3 regions of the Hydrogenibacillus sp. N12 genome follow, and region 1 is predicted to be linked to each of the others. Evidence: riboswitches for the same ligand, from Rfam matches in the RefSeq annotation. Region 1 holds a riboswitch; each other region holds the start of a gene.
The links. A riboswitch is a leader RNA that binds a small molecule or an ion and turns the genes downstream of it on or off. The one in region 1 is predicted to bind S-adenosylmethionine.
Positions count from the first base shown of each region.

Region 2: it holds a riboswitch for S-adenosylmethionine, as region 1 does, so the genes downstream of both, K2M58_RS02460 (methylenetetrahydrofolate reductase) here and istA (IS21 family transposase) in region 1, are expected to answer to the same signal.
Region 3: it holds a riboswitch for S-adenosylmethionine, as region 1 does, so the genes downstream of both, K2M58_RS03680 (homoserine O-acetyltransferase MetX) here and istA (IS21 family transposase) in region 1, are expected to answer to the same signal.

Region 1 is NZ_CP080953.1:1,943,799-1,951,682, reverse strand. Features, by position in the region: gene K2M58_RS09155 (IS256 family transposase) at 1-921, shown strand, start outside; partial or broken gene K2M58_RS09150 (transposase) at 1,177-1,479, opposite strand; gene istA (IS21 family transposase) at 1,604-2,431, opposite strand; partial or broken gene K2M58_RS13005 (helix-turn-helix domain-containing protein) at 2,533-2,649, opposite strand; gene K2M58_RS09135 (hypothetical protein) at 3,834-4,643, shown strand; partial or broken gene K2M58_RS13000 (hypothetical protein) at 4,835-4,981, shown strand; gene K2M58_RS12995 (helix-turn-helix domain-containing protein) at 4,947-5,222, shown strand; gene K2M58_RS12890 (transposase) at 5,183-5,650, shown strand; gene K2M58_RS12675 (transposase) at 5,679-5,948, shown strand; SAM riboswitch class I at 6,054-6,267, shown strand; SAM riboswitch class I at 6,383-6,597, shown strand; gene istA (IS21 family transposase) at 6,742-7,884, shown strand, end outside.
Region 2 is NZ_CP080953.1:514,105-521,988, reverse strand. Features, by position in the region: gene K2M58_RS02470 (aminotransferase class I/II-fold pyridoxal phosphate-dependent enzyme) at 1-623, opposite strand, end outside; gene metE (5-methyltetrahydropteroyltriglutamate--homocysteine S-methyltransferase) at 843-3,131, opposite strand; gene K2M58_RS02460 (methylenetetrahydrofolate reductase) at 3,307-4,263, opposite strand; SAM riboswitch class I at 4,419-4,570, opposite strand; gene K2M58_RS02455 (NAD(P)-dependent oxidoreductase) at 4,772-5,740, opposite strand; gene K2M58_RS02450 (hypothetical protein) at 5,891-6,484, opposite strand; gene K2M58_RS02445 (DUF1054 domain-containing protein) at 6,919-7,575, shown strand; gene K2M58_RS02440 (CBS domain-containing protein) at 7,750-7,884, opposite strand, start outside.
Region 3 is NZ_CP080953.1:776,424-784,307, reverse strand. Features, by position in the region: gene K2M58_RS03685 (O-acetylhomoserine aminocarboxypropyltransferase/cysteine synthase family protein) at 1-740, opposite strand, end outside; gene K2M58_RS03680 (homoserine O-acetyltransferase MetX) at 832-1,968, opposite strand; SAM riboswitch class I at 2,100-2,316, opposite strand; SAM riboswitch class I at 2,460-2,644, opposite strand; gene K2M58_RS03675 (transposase) at 2,949-4,238, opposite strand; gene K2M58_RS03670 (transposase) at 4,688-5,977, opposite strand; gene modB (molybdate ABC transporter permease subunit) at 6,410-7,129, opposite strand; gene modA (molybdate ABC transporter substrate-binding protein) at 7,311-7,884, opposite strand, start outside.

The DNA.
Region 1 (7,884 bases):
ATCGCCCTGATGGAGATGGTGGTAAACGGCGTGTCCACCCGGGACGTGGCGAAAGTCACCGAGCAGTTGTGCGGCACGACGTTCTCGAAGTCCACGGTCTCCGAGCTGTGCAAGCGCCTTGATCCCATCGTTCAGGGATGGAATAATCGCAGCCTTGCTGAGCATCGTTATCCGTTCCTGCTGGTGGACGCTTTGGTACTCCGGATTCGGGAGGAAGGGCGTGTTCGCTCTCGAGCGGCCATGATCGCTGTTGGCATCAACGAAGAAGGGTACCGTGAGATTCTTGGCTTGATGTTGGGCGACAGCGAATCGGAGGCCAGCTGGCGGGAGTTCTTTGCCTGGCTGAAGAACCGGGGTCTCCGCGGCGTTGACGTTGTGGTGTCTGACAGTCATGGCGGGCTGGTGAAGGCACTGCAGACGGAGTTTCAGGGATGCACCTGGCAACGGTGCCAGACCCACTTCATGCGCAATATCTTGGACGCCACACCCAAGGCGTTGCAGAAGGAGGTCTACAAGCGTGTACGAGCCATTCTTGATGCGCCCGACCTCAAGACGGCCCGACTGCTCATGAATGAATTTGTGGAGGAGTACGCTGAGAAGGCACCCAAGGCCGTCAAGGTGCTAGAGGAGGGCTTTGACGACGTCACGGCCGTGCTGGTCTTGCCGGATCGCTATCGGCGGCGCTTGCGTACCACGAACGGCGTGGAACGACTCAACGAGGAGATTCGCCGCCGTGAAAGAGTCATCCGCATCTTTCCCAACCGGGAATCCGTGATACGGTTGCTTGGAGCGCTACTCATGGAGATAGACGAGACGTGGACCACTGGGCACCGCTACCTGAATATGGATGAGTATTGGCAGTGGAAGAAGGAACAACAGAAATCCACTGAGCCGGCCATGCTGCACGTTGTGAATGCCTGAGTGACCTGTCCTTTCATTCGCCGAAGAGGGCAATTTACACATGATACTGGACTTGATCTGTTCACCAGGAGCGCCGTGATCGTCATCGTCATGATCGTCATGATCATCATGACGACAAGCGGCGTTCGAATCGTTGGCTGGGGTGCTCTTTGCTTCCTCTTCCTCCAGGATCCACTCATTGACTTGCTGGAGAAGATGGGCATCAAACCGCTTGCGAAAGTGCGTAAGCAGCGAAGGGTGAAACGGTGGCTCCTACTGAAAATGAGGGAGTCCTAGGAAATACTGAAGGTATGGGTTCTCTGTGATCTGCTGGACGGTTTCCCGGTCGCTTAAACCCAAACGTTCCTGAATAATGAGCGCTCCCAGCGCCACACGAACGGAATATGCCTTCTGGCCACGCGTTGAGGATTGAAACTGCTTTTCGTAGTGCTGCTCAACCTTCCACCAGGGAATCATTTGCGCGAGTTTTACCCAGCGATTGTTTTTATTCAACTTTCCACCGAAAGGCAAAAAGAAGTCATCCGGCAAAATCATCTGTTGTTCGCTTGATGCATACATCAGACAACACCTATGTGCATGGATTTTGAGGGATTAAGCACGAAATCCTTGTACTTGATTTCTCCATCAAGAGGCTGAAATCCTTCTCAGTAAAGGGTTTTTCGTTCGTTCAGCAGTCCCTAGCTTAGAGCCGAAAATCCCTTGACAGAAGATCATCCGTTTTGTAAAATGAGTTCAAGCTTTTACAATTCAATCCTTGAATCTTCGTGAAAACCTTCTTATCCAGAGCGGCGGAGGGACTGGCCCGATGAAGCCCGGTAACCGTCTTGCGGGGAGGCGACTTCGGTGAGGGCAACGGCCGCAAGGCACCTCGTTCGATCGCCAACCGGTCCACGGGCCGCTCATGGGTGGTGCCATGGATGTGGACGTTGGCCACGGTATCACACCACGCCAGGGCCTGCCGGTTCAGGTCATTCAGATCCGTGAATCGAACCGCGGGCCAGAAGTTGCCCTTGACGTCCTTGATGCCGCTTTCCACCCGGCCCTTGGTTTGGGGGCGGTAGCCCTGGCAGAGCCGGATCCCAAAACCCAGCTGCAGGGCAAAGTCCAGAAAGCGTTCATTCCACTTGGGTTCGCCCTTCTCGTCCAGCCCCAACACCACCAGCTTGGTCCGGTCGTACAGGCACGTTTCGGGCACTCCGCCGAAGTACCGGAACGCGTTCAGATGGCAGCGGATGAAGGTCGCGGTGTCGGCCCGGTCGACAAACTCGACGTACAGGGCTCGTGACCAGCTGAGCACCATCGCGAAGACCCGCTTTCGCCGGACCGTACCGTCCGGCAGCGTATAGGCACAGCTGCCCCAATCCACTTGCGCCTCATGCCTGGCTGCGTCTCGAACCGGACCGTGCCAGGGATGGATCGGGGGCGACGCAGGGGCCGGACGAACTCCTTGAGGATGGTGTAGCCCCCCTCGTAACCCTGGGACCGCAGCTCGCGGAGAAGGACGACGCAATTTTCCACTCCTTCCGCGACCCGTTGCAGGATAAACGCTTTGTACGGGTCGAGCTTCGAGCCGCGAGCCGCCCGAGGTGCCGGCTTGGGCACCTCGGTGGCGCGCAAGTACCGCCGCACCGTGTTCCGGGAGATGCCGAGGATTCGCGCGATCTCCCGGATGGACCGACCCTCGCCATGAAGCTCGTATAAGCGTTTCACCTTCCCACCTCCCAGCATGTTGCCGAGGACACCTCCCGCTCCGTGGCCGGATTCGGAGGGTGTATTTGCCGGGGAGTGGGTCAGTTCCTACTTGGCGATCCCGGGTCAGTTTAACACCGGCGATGACATTCGCGGCACCCTGGCGGAGTGGTCGTTGGATGCACTGGGATGGCTGGCAGCATTCCTCGCCGAGGCGAGCCGACGGCAGGGGATAAGTACTCCGTTGATCCTCACGGCGACGCGAACTAAGGAGCCTGTCAACCGTGTCGGTCGACGTCGATAAACGTTGACCGCCGGGAGGGGATCCGGTCTTCGACCACCCCTTCGCGCCGCTCGACCTGGTGTGCATCGTACCGGTCGCCGCGCTGCCGCCGTCTGAACGTCAGTTGCTTCGTGACTCCGGACCCGTTAGCCTGAGTTTCAGCAGCCCGATGCATGGTCTGGTCGGAGAGGTGGTGTCCAAATGTGATGCGGTGGGATTAGCCTGCCCGGCGTCGTTCTGCTTCTTGGCACGAAAGGGGGACATTGATGAAGTATCGAGGCTATCGAAGCTGGCGATCATGGCTCGCATGGTTGGCCTGGGTATCGTTTGGCCGCTTCCAAAGGGCTTTGTCAGTATCTGTCGTCGTGACGATGAGTGCGGTACTACTCGCAAACTCTTGGATCTTTGTCACTGCGGCCCATCCATCGGTGCCCGCTGCCGTGCCCACGGCCGCCCCTGCAGGTGACGTGGCGGGCTTGGAGGAATCCGGTCAATGGGGGAGCAGTACGGACGCCACGGAGGCGCTTCGTTTCTGTAAGTTCTATACGCGAGGCGACTATGTCCACAGATCTTCAACAGGCATCGCAGCGTCTGCGCACGGGTGGTGGCAAAACGTTGACTGTCCTGCCACATACGCCGTTGTTACTGTGCAACTGCAGGAGTATTACAGTGACGGTACTTGGAGAAATGTTGGGGAGCCAGGCCGTAAGACGGTGAGATCCGGTGGCGGTGCTGGTAACCGGGCGACCGCACGTGTGGACTGTCTCAGCACTAAGCTAACGGGATGGCGGAGCGTCGTTGACGTGGACCTTGTCGGCGTGGCCGACGACCCTAGGAAGCTCTACACGCCGGCTGTCAACATTGAGTGCCGGCGATGATGCAAGGCGGTTATACGAACATGGAACCTTCCAGGTACCCTGGCATGCGGCCCACTATTACCATGTTTGCGGCTCTGTACGGCGAACTGGAATTGCATCCGTGGTACGATCCGCTCGTTGCCACTGAAGACGCGTACAGCCTGTTCTACGCGCGGTCGTCTGCGATGGGCTGGCTGGCTGGGGCTAGGGAGCATACTTCCGGCGGCCTCTGGCACATGAACGACGCTGGGCTGGATCGAGACTTCCGATCCAGCCCGGCTCGCATCGCCTGGTTTCAGGTAGCGCTGGCCGAACCGGTTCCTGTTCCCGCTGACCGGCCGCTGCCGTTGCAGCCATTCCTCTCGTGTGCGGGCGACGTAGTGGCCCGCATGGGCAAGATGTGCTTGAAGGCGGTGCAAGTGGTGCTGCCCGTGCACAGCCTCGACGCGCCAGCGGGCGCCTCGTCGCGCCTGGACGCTGTGGGAGCGCTGCTCCAGGCCACCGGCTGGTTCGCCGATTGTGCCTCCCGCTTCCGGACAGAGGTGCGAATCACGCTGGAGGGCGGCCAGGATTCGACCCTCCCCTCAGCAGCGCCCGAAATGCTTCAGTGGATGCAGGGAATCAAGCAGGACGTCTTCACGTGTGATTCGCTCTCCCTGGTGGACGAAGACGCCGTGCATCTGGAGCCCGGCATCCCGAACCACCTGTGGCTCGGGCCTTCTCGACACCGGGTCACGTTTCGCGGCACCCTGTCGGAGTGGTCGTTGGATGCACTGGGATGGCTGGCAGCATTCCTCGCCGAGGCGAGCCGACGGCAGGGGATAAGTACTCCGTTGATCCTCACGGCGACGCGAACTAAGGAGCCTGTCAACCGTGTCGATCGACGTCGATAAACGGGCTCTAAGCTAAAAAGTGTGGTTGCTCAAGCAGGAAAAAGGCGGTCAAAGCGCTAATGGGATAGTCATCAACAACACACCACATCCCAAGGAGGCTCCGACCGCCTATGAAATAGTCTATTGGGCACGCTCTCGGTCTTCAAGGCTGGATCATCTATCGCCTTGAGCAAAACGAGCAGAGCGTCGATGTGTATGCCGGGCGGCCGAAAAAGGAAGCGCGCTGTCCCCATTGCCAGGCCATCAGCCGTTCTGTTCACAGCCGTTCGTCAAAGTGGCGACGTAAACTGCACACGTGGGTGGATCAAAAGCCGGTCTATCTCTGGATTCGGCCGCGGCGGTTCCGCTGCCTTCTGTCGGAAGGGGTTTACGGAGACCTTCCCCGGCATCAAGCCCTGGGCCCGGATGACGGATCGGGCGATGGCCATGCTTTTCGGTCACCTGCGGGACCGAAGCTTTCGCCGCGTGGCCGAAGAGGCAAACCTGAGCCCCGGAACGATTCGGCGCCTTTTGCTTCGAGGCGTTCGTTTCCGCCGAACATCGAGACGCTCCTTGCGGATCTTGAGGAGGTCGTCTTAAGCATCGACGAACACAGCTTTCGCGGACAGGCCGTGTATCACGGTGACCTGCGTTTGGCCCGAGAAGCGACTTCCCTCCTTTTGCCGGACGATCGGCTTAGGACGCTGGAAGCCTTTTTGAAGCGCCTTCCGGAATCCGTCCGGAAAAAGATCCGGGCGGTGACGATCGACCTCAAGGAGAGCTGGAAGAAGCTGATTCAGCGGGTCCTTCCGGAAGCGCGTGTGGTGGCCGATCCGTTTCATGTGCTTCAGGATGCGGGCCGCCGGGTGGATGAGGCCCGGCGGGTGGAACAAGAGGTCACGGGCTACCGTCTTCCCCGCTGGCCGCTTCTCAAAAACGAAGAAGACCTCACCGAGCGTCCGGCGAAAGCGCCGACCGCGATCCGCCGGACTCCGGAACGGGGCGCAGTTTCACGGGGTCAAGGGTGAGCTTCGAGACCTCTACCGGGCCGCCTCCCTGGAGGAAGCCAAGGCGATTTTGGACCGGATCCGCTTTGAGGCAGAGGGAGCCAGTGACGCGGCGCTCGTGCCGTGGGGCCGAACGCTTAAGCGCCGGAAGAACGAAATCCTTGCCGATCACCCCTGGCAGACGACGAACGGCGACACCGAGGGCGTGCACCCGAAGATCGAACGGCGGAACCGGATCCGTGATGGCTTCAAAAATCGCGAAGGGGTTGTCCGGAAGATGCTTTTGGCCTTTATTCCCTTGGCTCATCTGATCGCCTGATCACACTTCTTGACATGGAGCCCCCGAGCCCTTGACAAGGGGGAGCTTCCTTTGTAAAATGGTCTCAAGCTTCCACAATTCAATCGTGATCCCACTGCGGGAACCTTCTTATCGAGAGCGGCGGAGGGACTGGCCCGATGAAGCCCGGCAACCGTCTTGTGCGGAATCGGCTGCGGTCACGCAGGGTCCGGAGGAGCAAGCTCCGGGCGAGACGCTTCCGCACAAGATTTGGTGCCAACTCCTGCGGAAGGCGCGCCTTGCGTATCGCGGGTGTCCGGTCAGGCACGTACGCACGCGAGGCCGTTCCGAGAGATAAGAAGGGGGAGGATGCGCGGCAACCATCCCTCTTCTTATCGAAGAGGGATTTTTTCACGGCCTTGTGAGCGCCGGCGACTCCCACGCCGGCGATGGACAAACGAAGACGCGATCCCTTCTTCTTATCCAGAGCGGCGGAGGGACTGGCCCGATGAAGCCCGGCAACCGTCTTGTGCGGAATCGGCTGCGGTCACGCAGGGTCCGGAGGAGCAAGCTCCGGGCGAGACGCTTCCGCACAAGATTTGGTGCCAACTCCTGCGGAAGGCGCTTTTCGCGTGTCACAGGCGTCCGGACGGAGCGCATGTGCATGCGAGGCCGTTCCGAGAGATGAGAAGAGGGCATTTCGAAGGCGGTTCGAAATCCCTCTTGTCAACATCGGATGTAAAATCCCCAATAGCAGCGGATAAAGATTCCCCAAAATCACCGGCATGATTTCCTCAAAATCATCGGGATGAATTCCCCACCCCTGTGTCGAACTATGGCACCTGCCATCACTTTTGGGGAGGTGCCGGTGATGAGGGAGAGTGAGAAGATGGAGATCAGGAAGCTGTATGAGGAGGGCGTCAGCATCTCGGAACTGGCCAGAAGATACGGCCATGACCGCAAAACCATCCGCAAGGCTGTGAGTGAGCCGAGGCAGCAGGAGGAGGGGAGGGTGAAGTCGCGCAGCCGTAGGGTGAAAGGCCACAAGCTGGAGCCGTACAAGGCCTATGTGGAGCAGCGCATGCGTATCGGCGTCCTCAATGCGGAGCGAATCTTTCGCGAGATCCGGGAGCAGGGATATACCGGCGGAATTACCGTACTGCGCGAGTTCATGCACCCTCTCCGCCCGGTTGTCTCTGCCAAGGCAACCGTGCGGTTTGAGACGGCTCCGGGGGAACAAGCGCAAATCGACCTGGGCGCATTCCCCTACCTGGATCCGCAGGGCCATCGGCGCAAGGTATGGTGCTTTGCCATGGTCCTCGCCTACTCCCGCATGCTCTACCTGGAGTTTATCAGAGCGGCGGACCAACGGCATATCCTCCAGGCGCTCCGGAACGCGCTGGAGTTCTTCGGCGGGGTTCCAAAGGTCATGCTCAGCGACAACTGCTCCCCGCTGGTCGTGGCCAACGACGGTCATGGACACGTCGACTGGCAGCCGGCGTACATGGACTTCGCCAAGTACTACGGATTCGTGCCCAAGGCCTGTAAGCCCTACCGAAGTCGCACCAAAGGGAAGATTGAACGGCCCATCGGGTATATCCGGTCCAGCTTCTGGCCGGTTTCGTTCGTGGACCATGACGACCTGAACCGGCAAGGTGCCATCTGGCGGGATACGGTGGCTAATGTGCGCATCCACGGCACGACGCGGGAGCAGCCGGTGGTGCGGTTTCAGGCCGAGACGCTTAAGCCCCTGCCTAAGAGCCGGTACACGCTGGCGTACGCCGATATGCGCAAGGTCATGAGCGATTGTCGCATCTCCTGGAACACGAACATGTACACCGTTCCATGGCGGTATGTGGGGCACACCGTGCTGGTCCGGGAGTTTGAGTCAGGCCGCCTGCAGATCGAGTACGGCGGGCAGGTCATTGCCGAACACCGCGTGCTCACAGGCAGGCACCAGGTCTCAACCGACCCTGAG
Region 2 (7,884 bases), 1.2 Mb from region 1:
GAGGCCCATTTGGTGAGGCTTTCGACGACGACGTGGGCCCCGAGCTCGAGCGGCCGGACGACGGCGCCGACCGCCCCGAACGTGTTGTCGACGACGAGGGGCACGCGATGCGCTTCCGCGACCTCCGCGAGCCCCTCAAAGTCCGGGAGCTCGAGGGCCGGGTTGGCGAGCGTCTCGACGAAAATCGCCCGCGTCCGCGCGCTGAGCGCCGCCGCGACCGCCTCCCGCTCCGGCGGAACGAGATGCACCCGGATGCCGAGGGGCGCGAACACCTGATGGAAAAGGCCGAGCGTCTGGCCGAACAGGCCGCGCCCGGCGACGAGCTCGTCGCCGGCCCGGAGGAGGGCCAAAAGCGCCGCCGCCGTCGCCGCCTGGCCCGAGGCGAAGGCGATCGCCCGGTCGGCCCCCTCCAGCGCCCGAAGGCGTTCCTCAAGGGCGGCGACGGTCGGGTTGTGGATCCGGCTGTACGTGTACCCCTGGCCCGTTCGAAACCGCTCCGCCCCTTCGTCGAGGGAGGCAAAGCCGAAGGCGGCCGTCGCATAGATCGGCACGCCGATGGCGCCGTGGGGGTCGTCCGGAAGGCCGGCGTGCACCGCCAGCGTGGCGTAGTGCCTGTTTTCCATGGGGCTCTCCCTCCCCGCTTGCCCCGTCTTGCGCCCGGAGCGCCGCGACCGTTCAAAACCGCCGAGCCCGGCGCCCGACGATCGCGTCATCCGCCGAGCCCGACATCTTTCGATCCCGGCGCCGACCGAACCGCATCCCGCTCGGACGAACGAAACCCTTTTCCGACCCGAGCGGGCGCGCCGCCGGCCCGGCGGCCGCCGGTCGGAGCCTACGGAACCTCACTGCTCGCCGAGCTCCGCCCGAAGCCCCCGGGCCGCCGCCACCATGTTTTTGAGCGAGGCGATCGTCTCCGGAACGTCCCGCGTTTTGAGCCCGCAGTCGGGGTTGATCCAGAAGTTTTCCTTCGGAAGCACCCGGAGCGCCCGCCGGGCGAGGGCTTTCATTTCCTCGACGTCCGGCACCCGCGGCGAGTGGATGTCGTAGACGCCGAGGCCGATTTCTTTGTCGTACGTGTTTTCCTCGAACGCCTGGATGAGCTCGCCGTGGCTCCGGGACGTCTCGATCGAGATGACGTCGGCGTCGAGCGCCTTGATCGCGTCGATGATGTCGCCGAACTCGCTGTAGCACATGTGGGTGTGCACCTGCGTCTCCGGCCGGGCGCCGGCCGTCGCCAGGCGAAACGCCCGCACCGCCCAGTCGAGATACCGGTCCCGGTGCCGCCGCTTAAGCGGCAGCCCCTCCCGGAACGCCGGTTCGTCGACCTGAACCATGCGGATGCCCGCCGCCTCGAGCGCCTCGACTTCTTTCCGGAGCGCCCGGGCGATGGAATAGGCGATCGCCTCCGGCGGCACATCCTCCCGCGGGTACGACCACTTGAGGATCGTCACCGGGCCGGTGAGCATGCCCTTGACCGGCTTTTCCGTGAGCGACTGGGCGTACGCCGTCTCCTCGACGGTGAGCGGCTCCCGGTAGACGATCTCGCCGTAGATGATCGGCGGCCGGACCGCCCGGGACCCGTACGACTGGACCCAGCCGTGCTCGGTGAAGGCGAAGCCGCCGAGCTTTTCCGCGAAGTACTCGACCATGTCCGTCCGCTCGAATTCGCCGTGGACGAGGACGTCGAGGCCGAGCTCCTCCTGGATGCGGATCCACTCGGCGATCTTGGCCCGGATGAACGCTTTGTAGCCCTCGGCGTCGAGTTCGCCCTTCCGGAAGCGGGCCCGGGCCTCCCGGACGTCTTTCGTCTGCGGGAAGCTCCCGATCGTCGTCGTCGGAAAAAGCGGCAGGGAAAACCGCTCGGCGTGGATCTTTTTTCGAGCTTCAAAAGGAATCGCCCGCGTCGTCTCCTCCGCGGTGACCGCCTCCGGCGCCGGAAACGGATGGGCGGCAAAAAACCGCCGCCGGGCTTCCGCCGACGCCCGGTACGCCGCCTCCGCCTCGGCGTCCGGCGCATCGGCCCGGGCGAGGAGCCGGAGTTCCGCGAGCTTTTCGTCGGCAAAGGCGAGGACGTCCCGAAGCGCCGGATCGAGCTTCGTCTCCCGCTCGAGGCTGATCGGAACGAAGAGGAGGCTCGTCGACGGCGAGAGGATCATCCGCTCGAACGGCACGACGGCGGCGAGTTCCCGGAGAAAGGCCGCCCCCGCTTCGAGGTCCGCCCGCCAGACGTTTCGCCCCGGGATCAGGCCGACGCCGAGGACCTTGTCCTCCGGAAAGCCGTGCCGGAGGACGCTTGCGCGGTTGTCCGCGAGGCCGTCGACGAAGTCGAGGCCGATCCCCGCCACCGGCAGCCGGACGACATCGGAATAATGCTCGACGGCCTCAAAATACGTCTGGAGCATGAGCTTCGCCGGTGCCGCCGCCTCGGCGAGCGCCCCGTAGACCTCATGGAGGAGGGCGATGTCGTCGGCCGGAACGTCAAGGACGAGCGCCGGTTCGTCGATCTGGATCCACGCCGCCCCGGCCTCCGCCAGCGACCGGAGGAGCGCCCGGTACGCCGGGACGAACGCCCGGACGACCTCGGCGAACGCCGCTTCCGGATATCCTTTGCTCAGCCGGACGAACGTGTACGGCCCGACGACGACCGGCCGCGCCCGCTCCCCGACGACTTCCCGCGCCTCCCGGTACGCCTGAAGCGGCCGGTTGTCGGCGATCTCCGGCGCCCGGCCGGCGGCGACGGCGTCGAGCTCCGGGACGATGTAGTGGTAGTTCGTGTTGAACCACTTCGTCATCTCCGCCGCCGGCACCCGGTCGCTCCCCCGGGCGATGGCAAAATAAAGCTCCAGGGAGACCGGCCCGCCGGCGTAGCCGTACGCTTCCCGGAAGCGGGCCGGCACGAGGCCGAAGGTGACGGCGAGGTCGAGCATCGGGTCGTAGAAGGTCAGGTCGCCCGCCGGCACCCACGTGAGGTCGAAGGCCGCCTGCCGCCGGAGGGCGTCGCGGTACACCGTCCGGATGGCGTCGTGAAGCTCCGTTTCGGTCAATTTCCCCTGCCAGTAGCGCTCGAGGGCCCGCTTCCACTCCCGGCGCGGGCCGAGGCGGGGATAGCCGAGGTTCGCGGTCTGGATCATGGACGGAAGGTCACTCCTTTGCTGGCGGCGCGCCGACGCCTTCGGCACGCCCGATCGAGGTCAAACGCTTGGGGAAGGGCGCCGGGCGGCCATGCTTCGGCCGCCGAAAGGGCGGCCTCCGGCGAGGCGCCGGAGACCGGTCGGGCGCGAGAAGCGCGGGAGCGTCGGCGTTTGGCTACGGCCCGAGCTCCGGGGCAGCCTCGACGCCCACCGAAGCGCCGGGCCGTGCCGACGTCCCGACCCCCGACGAACCGTCGTCCGCCGGCGAGGCGCCGGTGGGCGGCCGCCGCGCCAAGACGAACCGGGCGAGGCGGGCGGTCGTCGACGCCCGGAGGTACGGGGTGATCAGGTAAAACCGCGTCCACCCGAGCTCGAACGCCCGCTCGATGAGCGCCTCGGCCTGCGCGAGGCCGGCTTCGATCGCCGCCTCGCCGGTATACGGCTCGAGGGCCCGGACGACGTCCGACGGGACGTTCATCCCCGGCACCCCGGCGAGGAAGCGGGCGCTGGCGGCGGAGATGAGCGGCATGATGCCGATGTAGAGCGTCCCGCGCCCGCCGAGAAGCGCCCGGGCCTCGAGGAGCCGCTCGAGGTCGGCCGGATCGAAGATCGGCTGCGTGAAGAAAAACCGGGCACCGCGGTCCGCCTTGGCGGCGAGCCGCCGGAGGTGCGGGCCGAGGGTGCGGCCGAGGTTGAGCGCTCCGCCGTAGCAAACGTCCAGCGGGCCCTCCAGCGGCCGGCCGAAAAAGTCGACGCCGGCCCGAAGCCCGCGGAACCGCTCCATGAGCCCGAGGCTGTCCGTCTCGTAGACGGCCTTCCCGTCCGGATGATCGCCCAGCGCCAGCGCATCGCCGCTGATGAGGAGAAAATGCCGCACCCCGGCGGCGAACAGGCCGAGGACGGTCGACTGCTGGGCGAGGAGGTTCCGGTCCCGGCTGTTCAGATGGACGACCGGTGAAAGGCCGAACGCCTGCCGGAGGAGCACCGCGGCGACGACGTTGGACAGCCGGGCGTGGGCGAGGGAGTTGTCGGCGATCGTGATGTGGGTCACCCCGGCCGCCTGAAGCCGCCGGGCCGCCTGCAAGTAGCGGTCGAACGCCGGAGCCCGGGGCGGGTCGAGCTCCACGACCACCTCCGGCATGGCGCAGCAAGGATTGCGGTCGGACATCGCTCACCGGTCCGGCCGACCCTGAAACGGGCGGCCGGATCGCCGGTCCACCTCCTTTCCCGAGAAAAGCCATAAAAAAACCCTCTTCGATAAGAAGAGGGCAAAAAGGACGCACCCCCTTCTTATCTTTCGGCCGCCGGTGCGGCCGCAGGAGTTGGCACCTTTCCCGGGGCACGCCGTGCGCCCGTAGGCGAGGAGGCCTTTCGGCTCCCCGCGCCGGGAAGGTTGCCGGGCTTCATCGGGCCAGTCCCTCCGCCGCTCTCGATAAGAAGGTGCCGCCGAAAAAACGGCGGCGCATCGATTCGGTTGTGCCCAGAGCTTCTGGCTCCGCGAATCTTGCGCCTATTGTACGGCTTCCGGGTGCCGCTGTCAAGCGGTACCGGCAGGGGTTTTCCCCCGTTCGGCGGCACCGCCCGGGGGTCCCGGCGGCCCCGGCGCCGGCCGCTCAAGCGCTTCGACCGCCGGCATCGGATCAGCCGCTTTCACGGCCGGCGTAAGGAGCCTCCGCCCCGACGGCGCCCGCCCCGTCGGCTTTCGTCCCGCCGCCGGCCCGCTCCCCCCGCACCACGGAGACGCCGGCCGTCCGCTCGAGGGGACGGATGAGGGCGGCGACGTCCTCGCCGCCGTGTCCTTCCGCCATCGCCCGAACGAGGTGCGCCTGCGCCTGAGCGCCGAGGGCGAGGGGCACGTCCATCGCCTCGGCAAACTGAAGCGCCAGACGGACGTCCTTGTGCAGGAGCGCGATGCTGAACCGAGGGGCAAAATCCCGATCCTGGATGAGATCGATCGTCCGGTCGATCATGAAGCTGTGGCCGGTGCTCGCCTTGAGGACGGCGTGAAGGACCGCCGGATCCACGCCTGCCTTTGCGCCGAGGACGAACGCCTCCGACAGGGCGACGGTGTGCACGGCGACGAGGAGGTTGTTGATGAGCTTGACGGCGCTTCCCTTGCCGGGGCCGCCGAGATGGACGATCATCCGGCCGAACGCCGCGAGGACCGGCCGCACCCGCTCAAAGGCTTCGGCGTCGCCGCCGACCATGATCGTGAGCGTCCCCGCCTCGGCGCCCATCGGCCCGCCGGAGACCGGCGCATCGAGAAAAAAGACGCCGAGCTCCTTCGCCCGCCCGTAAAACGCTTCGGCGTGGGCCGGCGCGATCGTGCTGAGGTCGACCCAGATCTGCCCCGGCCGGGCCCCTTCGCGGACGCCGCCCGGCCCAAAGTAGACCGTCTCGACCGTCTCCGGGTACGGAAGCGACGTCATGACGACATCGGCGGCCCCGCCGACCGCCGCCGGGGAATCCGCCGCCACCGCCCCCTGAGAGACGGCCCATTCGACGGCCCCCCGGGAACGGTTGTGAACGACGACAGCGTACCCCGCCCTGAGCAGGCGGGCGACGATCGGCCGGCCCATCGTGCCGAGCCCGATGAACCCGATCCGCATGCTCCCACCTCGGCGCCTTTTTTTCGCGGACACAGAACTTTTTTCGCGAACGCAAAAAACGAACCCAAAGGGCCCCAAACGGGACAAAAAACGCGCGCCCGCTTCCGCCGCCCTCTTTTTGTACGCGGCGGCTCTCCGTTCGGCGCGCGGTCAGACCTCGTAGAGGAGCATCTCCCGCCGGAGCTTCTTGAGCCGTTCCTTGCTCGCCCGGATGCCCGCCGCATCGCCGGCGGCAAGGGCTTCCCGTAAGCGGTCGAGCTCGGCGTCGACCGCTTCCCGGAGCTTCGGGATCCGGTTTTCGATCTCGTTCAGCAGGAACATCTGCATGACCTTTTCCATCGTGACCGTCTCTTTCTTGTCCAGAAGCACCTTCCGCTGATTGCCGGACACTTCGGTGATGCGGACGACCTCGCCGTACTGGACGTGATGGATGTAGAGGGTGTCGGACCGATACAGCTTGATCGTCGCGTGGCCTTTATATCGAACGACAAAGTCACGAAAGATTTCGGCAATCACAGGGTCATGAAACGTCAACCGCCGGTTGAGGAGCTTGTACCCGTCTTCCCGGAAGCGGAATTCGAGGGTGATGTTTTCCGCTCCGCCCAGGCGGATGATCTGCGACGTCTCGCTCCGTTCCGCGGTATAGGCGACGCCGCGCGCGCTCAGATCCCGGAGGAGTTCCTCCATCTGCTCCTCCGTGCAAAAAAGGTCCACGTCGGAGACTTCGAGCATGTACGCCAGCACCCCGTTCGCCCCCCTTCTCCCGTCTTGGATGCCGGCAACCGCCGGCCGGACCGGACCGGCGGGCCCGCCGAATCACCGCTTCCAGCGGCGGAGCGGAAGGATTCCCAATTTCTGGAAATCCGTTCAGGGAATTCTTACGATTGGAGTACATCTATCTTACTATGCTCGGCGCGGGATTGCAAGGGGAATTTGCGGCAGCCCGGCCGTTGTGATACGGTGTCGATACGGCGAACCGTTCGCCCGCCGGACGGCGCCGGCCGACCCGCCGGCCGGCAGGAAGGCACCTGGCGATCCGCCGGCCGGTCGGTCGAAGGAAACAGAAAGGACCCGCCCTGCTCGATCGTTCGAAGGCACCGGGCGCCCCGCGCCGAACGGCGCCCGGACCGGCAGCGGGGGCGGTCGCAGGCGAATGTTTCTGCGAAAGGAGGACCAACATGTCGGAGCACCCCGCGGGCGTCCGCCCCGCCCTCGACGCCAAGGCCTTCGATGCCCTCCTGGTTCCGGGCCTTGAAGCCCGCATGGCGGCCATCGAACGGGACATCCGGCCGATCTTTCGCGCCTTCGCGGAAGCGGTGGCGCCGATGCTCGCCGCCGGCGCCGGCGAGCCGATGCACGTCCACATCGCCAAGCACGCCCGCCGGACGGTCAACCCGCCGAACGACACGTGGGTCGCCTTCTCTTCCGACCCCCGCGGGTACAAAAAGCGTCTTCACTTTCAGTTCGGCCTCTGGCCGACCCACGCGTTTTTCTGGCTCGCCGCCATCTATGAAAGCCCTTTCAAACCGGCATGGGCCAGGCGCTGGCTGGAGGCGCTGGACGATGTCGTCCGCCTCGTGCCGGGGGATTTCGTCTGGTCTTTCGACCACACGGCGCCGGACGTCGTCCGCCACGACGCCCTCGGAGCGGAAGGGCTCGAACAGGCCTTCCGGCGGGCCATGACGGTGAAAAAAGCCGAGCTCCTCGTCGGCCGCATCCTTCCCCGGGAAAAGGCGGAGGGGGCGGACCTCGTCGCCTTTGCGGAGGCGACGGCCAGACCGCTTTTTCGCCTCTACCGGATCGCCCTGAGCATCGACGCCCCCCGCTCCGGGTAAGCCCCCGTTCCGGCGGACGGAGGGGGCATCGCGGCCGGGGAGCGCCCTCGCGGCACGGCGCCCGGATGGGCGGCGCCCCGGCCGGAGGGCGTTCCGGCGGCCCGATACGGCGGACGACGCCCCGGCCGCGACGCGCCCCGGCGGACCGCTTCGGCCGCCGGGCGCACGGCTCCGCTACGGCTTCGGCCGCCGGACGTCGGCGCCGCCGGCGCCTTTTGAGAGCGCTTTCGTCGTTTGGGCGCAATATTCGAGGATCTCTTTCCGGCGGACGATCCCGATGAAGACGCCCCGTTCGTCGACGACGGGGAC
Region 3 (7,884 bases), 1.2 Mb from region 1:
TGATAGCTCGGGTCCGGTTCGTGAAGCGACGGATAGCGTTCCTTCGGCCAGGCAAAGCGTCCGCCGTCGACGATGATCCCGGCGATGGTCGTGCCGTTGCCAGTGAGCCACTTCGTCGCCGAGTAGACGACGACGTCCGCGCCGTAGTCAAACGGACGCACCAACACCGGCGTGGCGAACGTGTTGTCGACGATGAGCGCCACCCCGTACTCGTGGGCGATCTTCGCCACCGCCTCGATGTCGAGCACGTCCAGGCTGGGGTTCCCGATCGTCTCGGCGAAAATCGCCTTCGTCTTCTCGGTGATCGCCCGGCGGAAGTTCTCCGGATCGCGCCCGTCGACGAAGCGCACCTTGATCCCATAGCGCGGGAGCGTCACGGCAAAGAGGTTGTACGTGCCGCCGTAAAGCTGGCTCGCGGCGACGATCTCGTCGCCGGCGCCGGCGATGTTCAGGATCGCCAGCGTGATCGCCGCCTGACCGCTCGCAAGCGCCAGCGCCCCAACGCCGCCCTCCAAAAGCGCCATCCGTTCTTCAAGGGCCGTCACCGTCGGATTGTGGATGCGGGTGTAAATGTAGCCCGGCTCTTTTAAGGCGAACAAATTGGCGGCGTGCTCGGTGTCGCGAAAGACGTACGACGTCGTGTTGTAGATCGGGAGGGCCCGCGCGCCCGTCACCGGATCGGGCTGAAGCCCGCCGTGGATGGCCAGCGTCTCCAGCGCCCACTGCCGTTTTTCGCCCATTCTCCGATCCCTCCCGGATAATGTTCAATCGGTGCACGCTTCAAGCGACGGTCGGAATGTCCGATCGGAATGACGACAGGGATGCCGAACTCTATAGGAATGCCGAGCGAAAGTCCTGCGTCACCGATCCGGGGCACGATTCGGCCTGTTCCAGCTGTTCCCGGATGATTCCGCCCCATTTTTCAAACTCGGTGAGAAATCCATCGTGGCCGTAGAGGGTGTCCACTTCAAAGTAGCGCGCTTCAACGCCACCGGCCCGAAGCCGATCGACGAAGGCGGCGATTTCCTGCGGCGGGTAAAGAAGATCGCCGCGATAGGCGAGGGCGACGACGCGGGCGCGGATGCGCTTGATGGCTTCCTCGATCCCGCCGCGACCGCGGCCGAGGTCGTGGGCGTCCATCGCCTTGAGCAAATACAGGTAACTGTTGGCGTCGAATCTCCGAGCGAGCTTTTCGCCGTGATGGATAAGATACGATTCGACCTGGAAGCTGACCTCGTCATGCCGACGCCCCCACCCATCGCGCTCGGCCCGTTCAAAGCGGCGGTTGAACTGATCGGGACTGCGGTACGTCACCATTCCCGCCATCCGGGCGATGATCATCCCCGCTTTGGGGGGATGCGCCGGGTCGTAGTAGCCGCCGTTCCACGCCGGATCGGAGAGGATCGCCAGCCGCCCGATGGCGTTAAACGCGATGGCGTAATCCGAAAGACGCGGCGTGACGGCGATGGGGATCAGAAGGTCCATCCATTCGGGGTACATCACCCCCCACTCGAGCGCCTGCATCCCGCCGAGCGATCCGCCGATCACCGCCCGCAGGCGGCGGATGCCGAGGCGCTTTAAGGCGAGATATTCCGCCTGCACCATATCGCGCACCGTGATGAACGGAAACTCGGGGCCGTACGGCCGGCCGGTTTCGGGATTGGTCGACGTCGGGCCGGTCGAGCCGTCGCATCCGCCCAGGACGTTAAACGTCACCACCTGATAGCGGTCGGTGTCGATCGGCTTGCCGCTCCCGATGAGCCCGGCCCACCAGCCCGGGTCCTCGTCGGTGCCGACGGCCACGTGATTGCCCGTAAGCGCGTGGCAGACGAGCACCGTCGGACCATCTCGCGGCCCGACCCGCTCGTAGGCCAGCCGCACATCCGGAAGGACGCGGCCGCTTTCCAGGCGGAGCGCGCCGATGGACACCGTTCCCACTTCACGCGTTTTAAGGTCCATGCTCACCATCGACGCTCCCCTCTTTCCGTCTTGGTCTGAAAAAAACCACAAAAATACGATGGCCGTGAAACCCGATGACCATGAAAAAATCCCTCTTCTGGATAAGAAGAGGGATTTCGAACCGCCGTCGAAATGCCCTCTTCTTATCTCTCGGCACGACCGCGCGCAGGACGCTCCCCCTTCCCCCGTCCATGGCGCTCGGCACGTTCCGCAGGAATTGGCACCAGATCCTGCGCGGCACCGCGCTTTCAGATTCACGCCGGGCCTCAAGCGGTTCCGACCGTGTGTGACCGGGCGTCCTCGCAGGATGGTTGCCGGGCTTCATCGGGCCAGTCCCTCCGCCGCTCTCGATAAGAAGCAGGGTCGGATCTTCGGTTGTCAGGTGCGGTCCGCTTTCACTCGGAGGAGGCCGCATTTCCGGTCGGCCGCATCTCCGGTCGCGCATCAAAAAATCCCTCTTCGTTGATGAAGAGGGATTTTCGCTCCCGCGATCCTCCCCCTTCTTATCTCTCGGAATGGCTAGGCACCCCGGACCTCCGGTCCAAGGCCTCCATTCCGCAGGAGTTGGCACCTTTTCCCGCGGATCCAGCGTCGGCACAGGCGGCTTCCCCGCCGAGTCGTGCCGACTCCCCGGGACGGTTGCCGGGCTTCATCGGGCCAGTCCCTCCGCCGCTCTCGATAAGAAGGTTTCGCTGAGACGCTTCGTGTTGGGTGTCATTCCGTTGTGACCGAAAGCTTGCGACCATTTTATCAACCGGTCCGCCGGTTGTCAAGAACTTGAGGGCTCGAGCTTTTTTCGCTGTGCCTGTATCTCGGTCTGACCTGCATCAGGCCATCTTCAGTTTTGGGGGATTCCACGATTCTTTCTTTAAACAAGATTGGTTTTCATGCATATATTCCCCGTGTTTTTAATAAAAAAGACAATACTCCACCTCCCTTTTTCCAATCCACGGAAAAAAGGTAAACAAATCTATCCTTCTTTTCCTCCACTACGCTACCTGCACAAAACTCCTCAGTTTCCCTGACCATCCCTCGCGCAGACGTCCAAGCGCCATCCCCAGCATGACCACCAGCGCAAACCCCACCCGCACGCGCATCTTCTTCAGCCCTCGGATGGTGTGCGTCTCAAAGCCGTACATCGTATCTAGACGGGAAAACACGCACTCCACCGCCGTGCGCTTGCGGTACTCTCGCGCCCATCTCGCGCTCCCGCGCGCAATCGGCGGAAACAAACGCCGATCCACGTCCATCCGAATGCGCAATCCTCTCGCCACGGGGCACTGAGCCACTCCGGCACAGGAGAGGCCGTAGGCCTTTGCCGGACACCGCTTTTTCAGCGTTCCGCGCTTCTCTTCAAAGCCTCCTTCGGCCATGGTCCGCATGGTTCCCGTTTCTGGACACACGCAGAACACGCGGCCTTTGTTGTCATACACCACGTTTGTTTGCCCCTCAAGAAGCCGCGTTGCCTCGCCGTCGCGCCAACTGGCCCGGATGTCGATCACCGGCCGGATGCGGTGTTCGTCCCACAGGCGCATGATAAGTTTTGAGTCGTCATAGCCTTTGTCCGCGGTAAGCACTTCGGCACGCGCGAGCACTTCTGGACGTTTTGCTTGCAGCTTTTCCAGAAAGGCATGGGCTGTGGCGACATCGGCTTTTGAGGCGGGTGTCACGGTGTAGGCCACCGGCAGTTCATGAGTGCTGTCGACGATGAGATGCAGCTTGTATCCAAACCACCGGAGCTTTGTCGCGTTTCCCTCGCGGTCGTGCACCGTCTTAAACCCATAATCCGCATCTCTGTCTCGCCGCCCGTCGGGTGCGGTGTTTTTCGGCCGGTAGCGCGCGTACGACCGGATGGCTTTGCTGTCCAGAGCCAGGCGTTTTCCGTAGTCGGGAAGGTATGTGGCCACAGCTTGCTGGAGCGCGACAAAGAGGGACTCCAACTCGGCCTCATGGGCTTCAATCCGTTTCCAGAAGCGACTGAAGGCCGCGGCACTTGGCACGCGGTCACCGAAGCCCAAAAGCCAGCGCAACTGTCCGTTTCGGCTCAGTTCGCGTCGCAGGGATTCGACGCTCGGGTGCTGGAACACGACGAGGGCGATATACGCATTCCACATGGCCCGCACGGGATAATCGTCCCGGCCCCTGCCGCGGGCTTTCTCCAGTTTTTGCATGAGCGCTTCGTCCGGGAGATGTTCAAGGACAAGCCTCAGGCGTTCGAGATCGCCGAGTCCGGCAATTTCGTTCCACGAAAACAGGGAGCCTTGTGGTATAATGGCCATACAGGTCTACTCCTTTGGGCAGGTTCTCCTCCTTTTGAGTTTACCAAAAGGAGCGGCAACCTGCTTTTTTATGTTCAAATTTTGGGTTCCTCTTTTGTGGGGTAAGTATTGTCAGACAACTTTTTCGACATGGCTCTGAACGACCCAGAAAGCGTTTGCCCCCACCTTTTCGGTGGGGGATTGACCGTTTTGTGAAGGTGAAAGTGAGCCGAATACCAAGGGATTCGGACAGCGAAAAAGGCTCGGCTCGAGCTTTTTTCGCTGTCCCTATTCTCGGCCTGATTTGCATTAGGCCATCTTCAGTTTTGGGGGATTCCACGATTCTTTTTTAAACAAGATCGGTTTTCATGCATATATTACCCGTGTTTTTAATAAAAAAGACAATACTCCACCTCCCTTTTTCCAATCCACGGAAAAAAGGTAAACAAATCTATCCTTCTTTTCCTTCACTACGCTACCTGCACAAAACTCCTCAATTTCCCCGACCATCCCTCGCGCAGACGTCCAAGCGCCATCCCCAGCATGACCACCAGCGCAAACCCCACCCGCACGCGCATCTTCTTCAGCCCTCGGATGGTGTGCGTCTCAAAGCCGTACATCGTATCCAGACGGGAAAACACGCGCTCCACCGCCGTGCGTTTGCGGTACTCTCGCACCCATCTCGCGCTCCCGCGCGCAATCGGCGGAAACAAACGCCGATCCACGTCCATCCGAATGCGCCATCCTCTCGCCACGGGGCACCGGGCCACTCCGGCACAGGAGAGGCCGTAGGCCCTGGCCGGACACCGCTTTTTCAGCGTTCCGCGCTTCTCTTCAAAGCCTCCTTCGGCCATGGTCCGCATGGTCCCCGTTTCCGGACACACGCAGAACACGCGGCCTTTGTTGTCATACACCACGTTTGTTTGCCCCTCAAAAAGCCGCGTTGCCTCACCGTCCCGCCAGCTTGCCCGAATGTCGATCACCGGTCGGATGCGGTGTTCGTCCCACAGGCGCATGATAAGTTTTGAGTCGTCATAGCCTTTGTCCGCCACAAGCACCTCGGCACGCGTGAGCACTTCTGGACGTTTTGCTTGCAGCTTGTCCAAAAGGGCATGGGCTGTGGCGACATCGGCTTTTGAGGCGGGGGTCACGGTGTAGACCACCGGCAGTTCATGAGTGCTGTCGACGATGAGATGCAGCTTGTATCCAAACCACCGGAGCTTTGTCGCGTTTCCCTCGCGGTCGTGCACCGTCTTAAACCCATAATCCGCATCTCTGTCTCGCCGCCCGTCGGGTGCGGTGTTTTTCGGCCGGTAGCGCGCGTACGACCGGATGGCTTTGCTGTCTAGGGCCAGGCGCTTGCCGTAGTCGGGAAGGTACGCGGCCACAGCTTGCTGGAGCGCGACAAAGAGGGACTCCAGCTCGGCTTCATGGGCTTCAATCCGTTTCCAGAAGCGACTGAAGGCCGCGGCACTTGGCACATGGTCACCAAAGCCCAAAAGCCAGCGCAACTGTCCGTTTCGGCTCAGTTCGCGTCGCAGGGATTCGACGCTCGGGTGCTGGAACACGACGAGGGCGATATACGCATTCCACATGGCCCGCACGGGATCATCGTCCCGGCCCCTGCCGCGGGCTTTCTCCAGTTTTTGCATGAGCGCTTCGTCCGGGAGATGTTCAAGGACAAGCCTCAGGCGTTCGAGATCGCCGAGTCCGGCAATTTCGTTCCACGAAAACAGGGAGCCTTGTGGTATAATGGCCATACAGGTCTACTCCTTTGGGCAGGTTCTCCTCCTTTTGAGTTTACCAAAAGGAGCGGCAACCTGCTTTTTTATGTTCAAATTTTGGGTTCCTCTTTTGTGGGGTAAGTATTGTCAGACAACTTTTTCGACATGGCTCTGAACGACCCAGAAAGCGTTTGCCCCCACCTTTCGGTGGGGGATTGACCGTTTTGTGAAGGTGAAAGTGAGCCGAATACAAGGGATTCGGACAGCGAAAAAGGCTCACCTTTTTACCACAAAAAGTGCCCCCTGCACCGAAGCCGTTCCTTTTTCCGACCGGTCGGGATATACCGAGCTGAGCCGGAAGGCGCTCACCATCGTGGCCAGGACGAGTCCGTAACTCGGAATTCGGAAGCCGCGCCCAAGCCGCGTCCGATCTCTCCCGTACCTTTGCGGCGCCCCGGGCCCAACGCTTCAAAACGGGCGGGCTCGGGCACCGGGGGCCCCGGCCCCGTCTCCCAGCCGGTAGCGCAGCACCCGCCGGCGGCTGAACGCCAGGAACCAGTACATCACGGTCATGCCGAAGGCGAAGACGATCAGCGTGTAGATGAGCGCCCGGTCGTTCTCCCCGTTGGCCACGGCAAAATAGATGGCCAGCGTCAGCGTATCCGTCTTCCCCGGGATGTAACCGGCGAGCATGAGCGTGGCGCCGAATTCCCCGAGCGCCCGGGCGAACGAGAGGACGATGCCGGCGAGAAGCGTCGGCCAGGCGAGTGGCAGGGTCACCGTCCAGAACACCGTCCACGGCGATTTGCCGAGCGTCCGCGCGGCAAGCTCAAGCTTTTTGTCGACGCCCGAAAACGCGGCGACGGCGTTTTGATACATGAGCGGGAAAGCGACGACGCTGGAGGCGACGACGGCGCCGAGCCAGTTGAAGACGAATTCGACGCCGAAAAGCTCGTAGAACCATCGGCCGAGCGGGCCGTTTTTGCTGAAAAGCGTTAGCAGAATAAACCCGAGCACCGTCGGGGGAAGCACCATCGGCAGAATAAACAGCGTCTCGAGGATATCTTTGCCGGGAAATCGACGGCGGGCCAAAAGATAAGCGACCGCAGATCCGGTGACGGCCACGATCGCGGTGGCGACGAGGGATACGCGGATCGAAAGCCAAAGCGGCCAGAAAAGTTCGTTCATCGCGCGACCTCCACCCCATCCCGATGACGCTCGCTCCCGTTCCTTCACGCCTCCCGTGTGGCGGGCTCGCGCACCGATCATCCTCGCGCCCCGATCATCATCGAGTCCATTGCGAATGATCCCGGCGAGGACGGGGGACGGCGTCGCGAAAAGAGCGAGCGGACGGCCGAGGACAAGAACATTACGGCGACCCGGGAACAAAGCCGTACCGCTCCAGCACCGAACGGCCGTCCCCCTCGGTCAGCGCCTTAATGAACGCTTCCGCCTTATCCGGATGTTTCGATCCTTTGATCACCGCGCCGGGATAGACGATCGGCCGGTGCCACGACGGATCGGCCGTGTCGGAGACCTCCACACGGTCGGAGATCGCCGCATCCGTCTTGTACACGAGCCCGCCGTCGACTTCGCCCGACTCGACGTAAGCGAGCACCTGACGCACATCCGTACCGAAGACGAGGCGTTTGGCCTTTTCCATCTCATCATAGACGCCGAGATGTTCCAGCACTTCCTTGGCGTACGTCCCGGCCGGAACGCTCTTCGGTTCACCGATCGCGAGCTTCGCCTTTTGGTCCGTCTTCAGCCGTTCAAACGTCAGCCGCAGGTCCTCGGGCGTCCCTTTTTTTACGGCCATCACGAGGGTGTTTTTCACCACGTCGACCCGCGTCGCCGGGTCGATCAACCCCTTCTGTTCGAGTTCATCGACCTGCTTGGCACCGGCGGAGATGAAGACGTCGACCGGCGCGCCCTGCTCGATC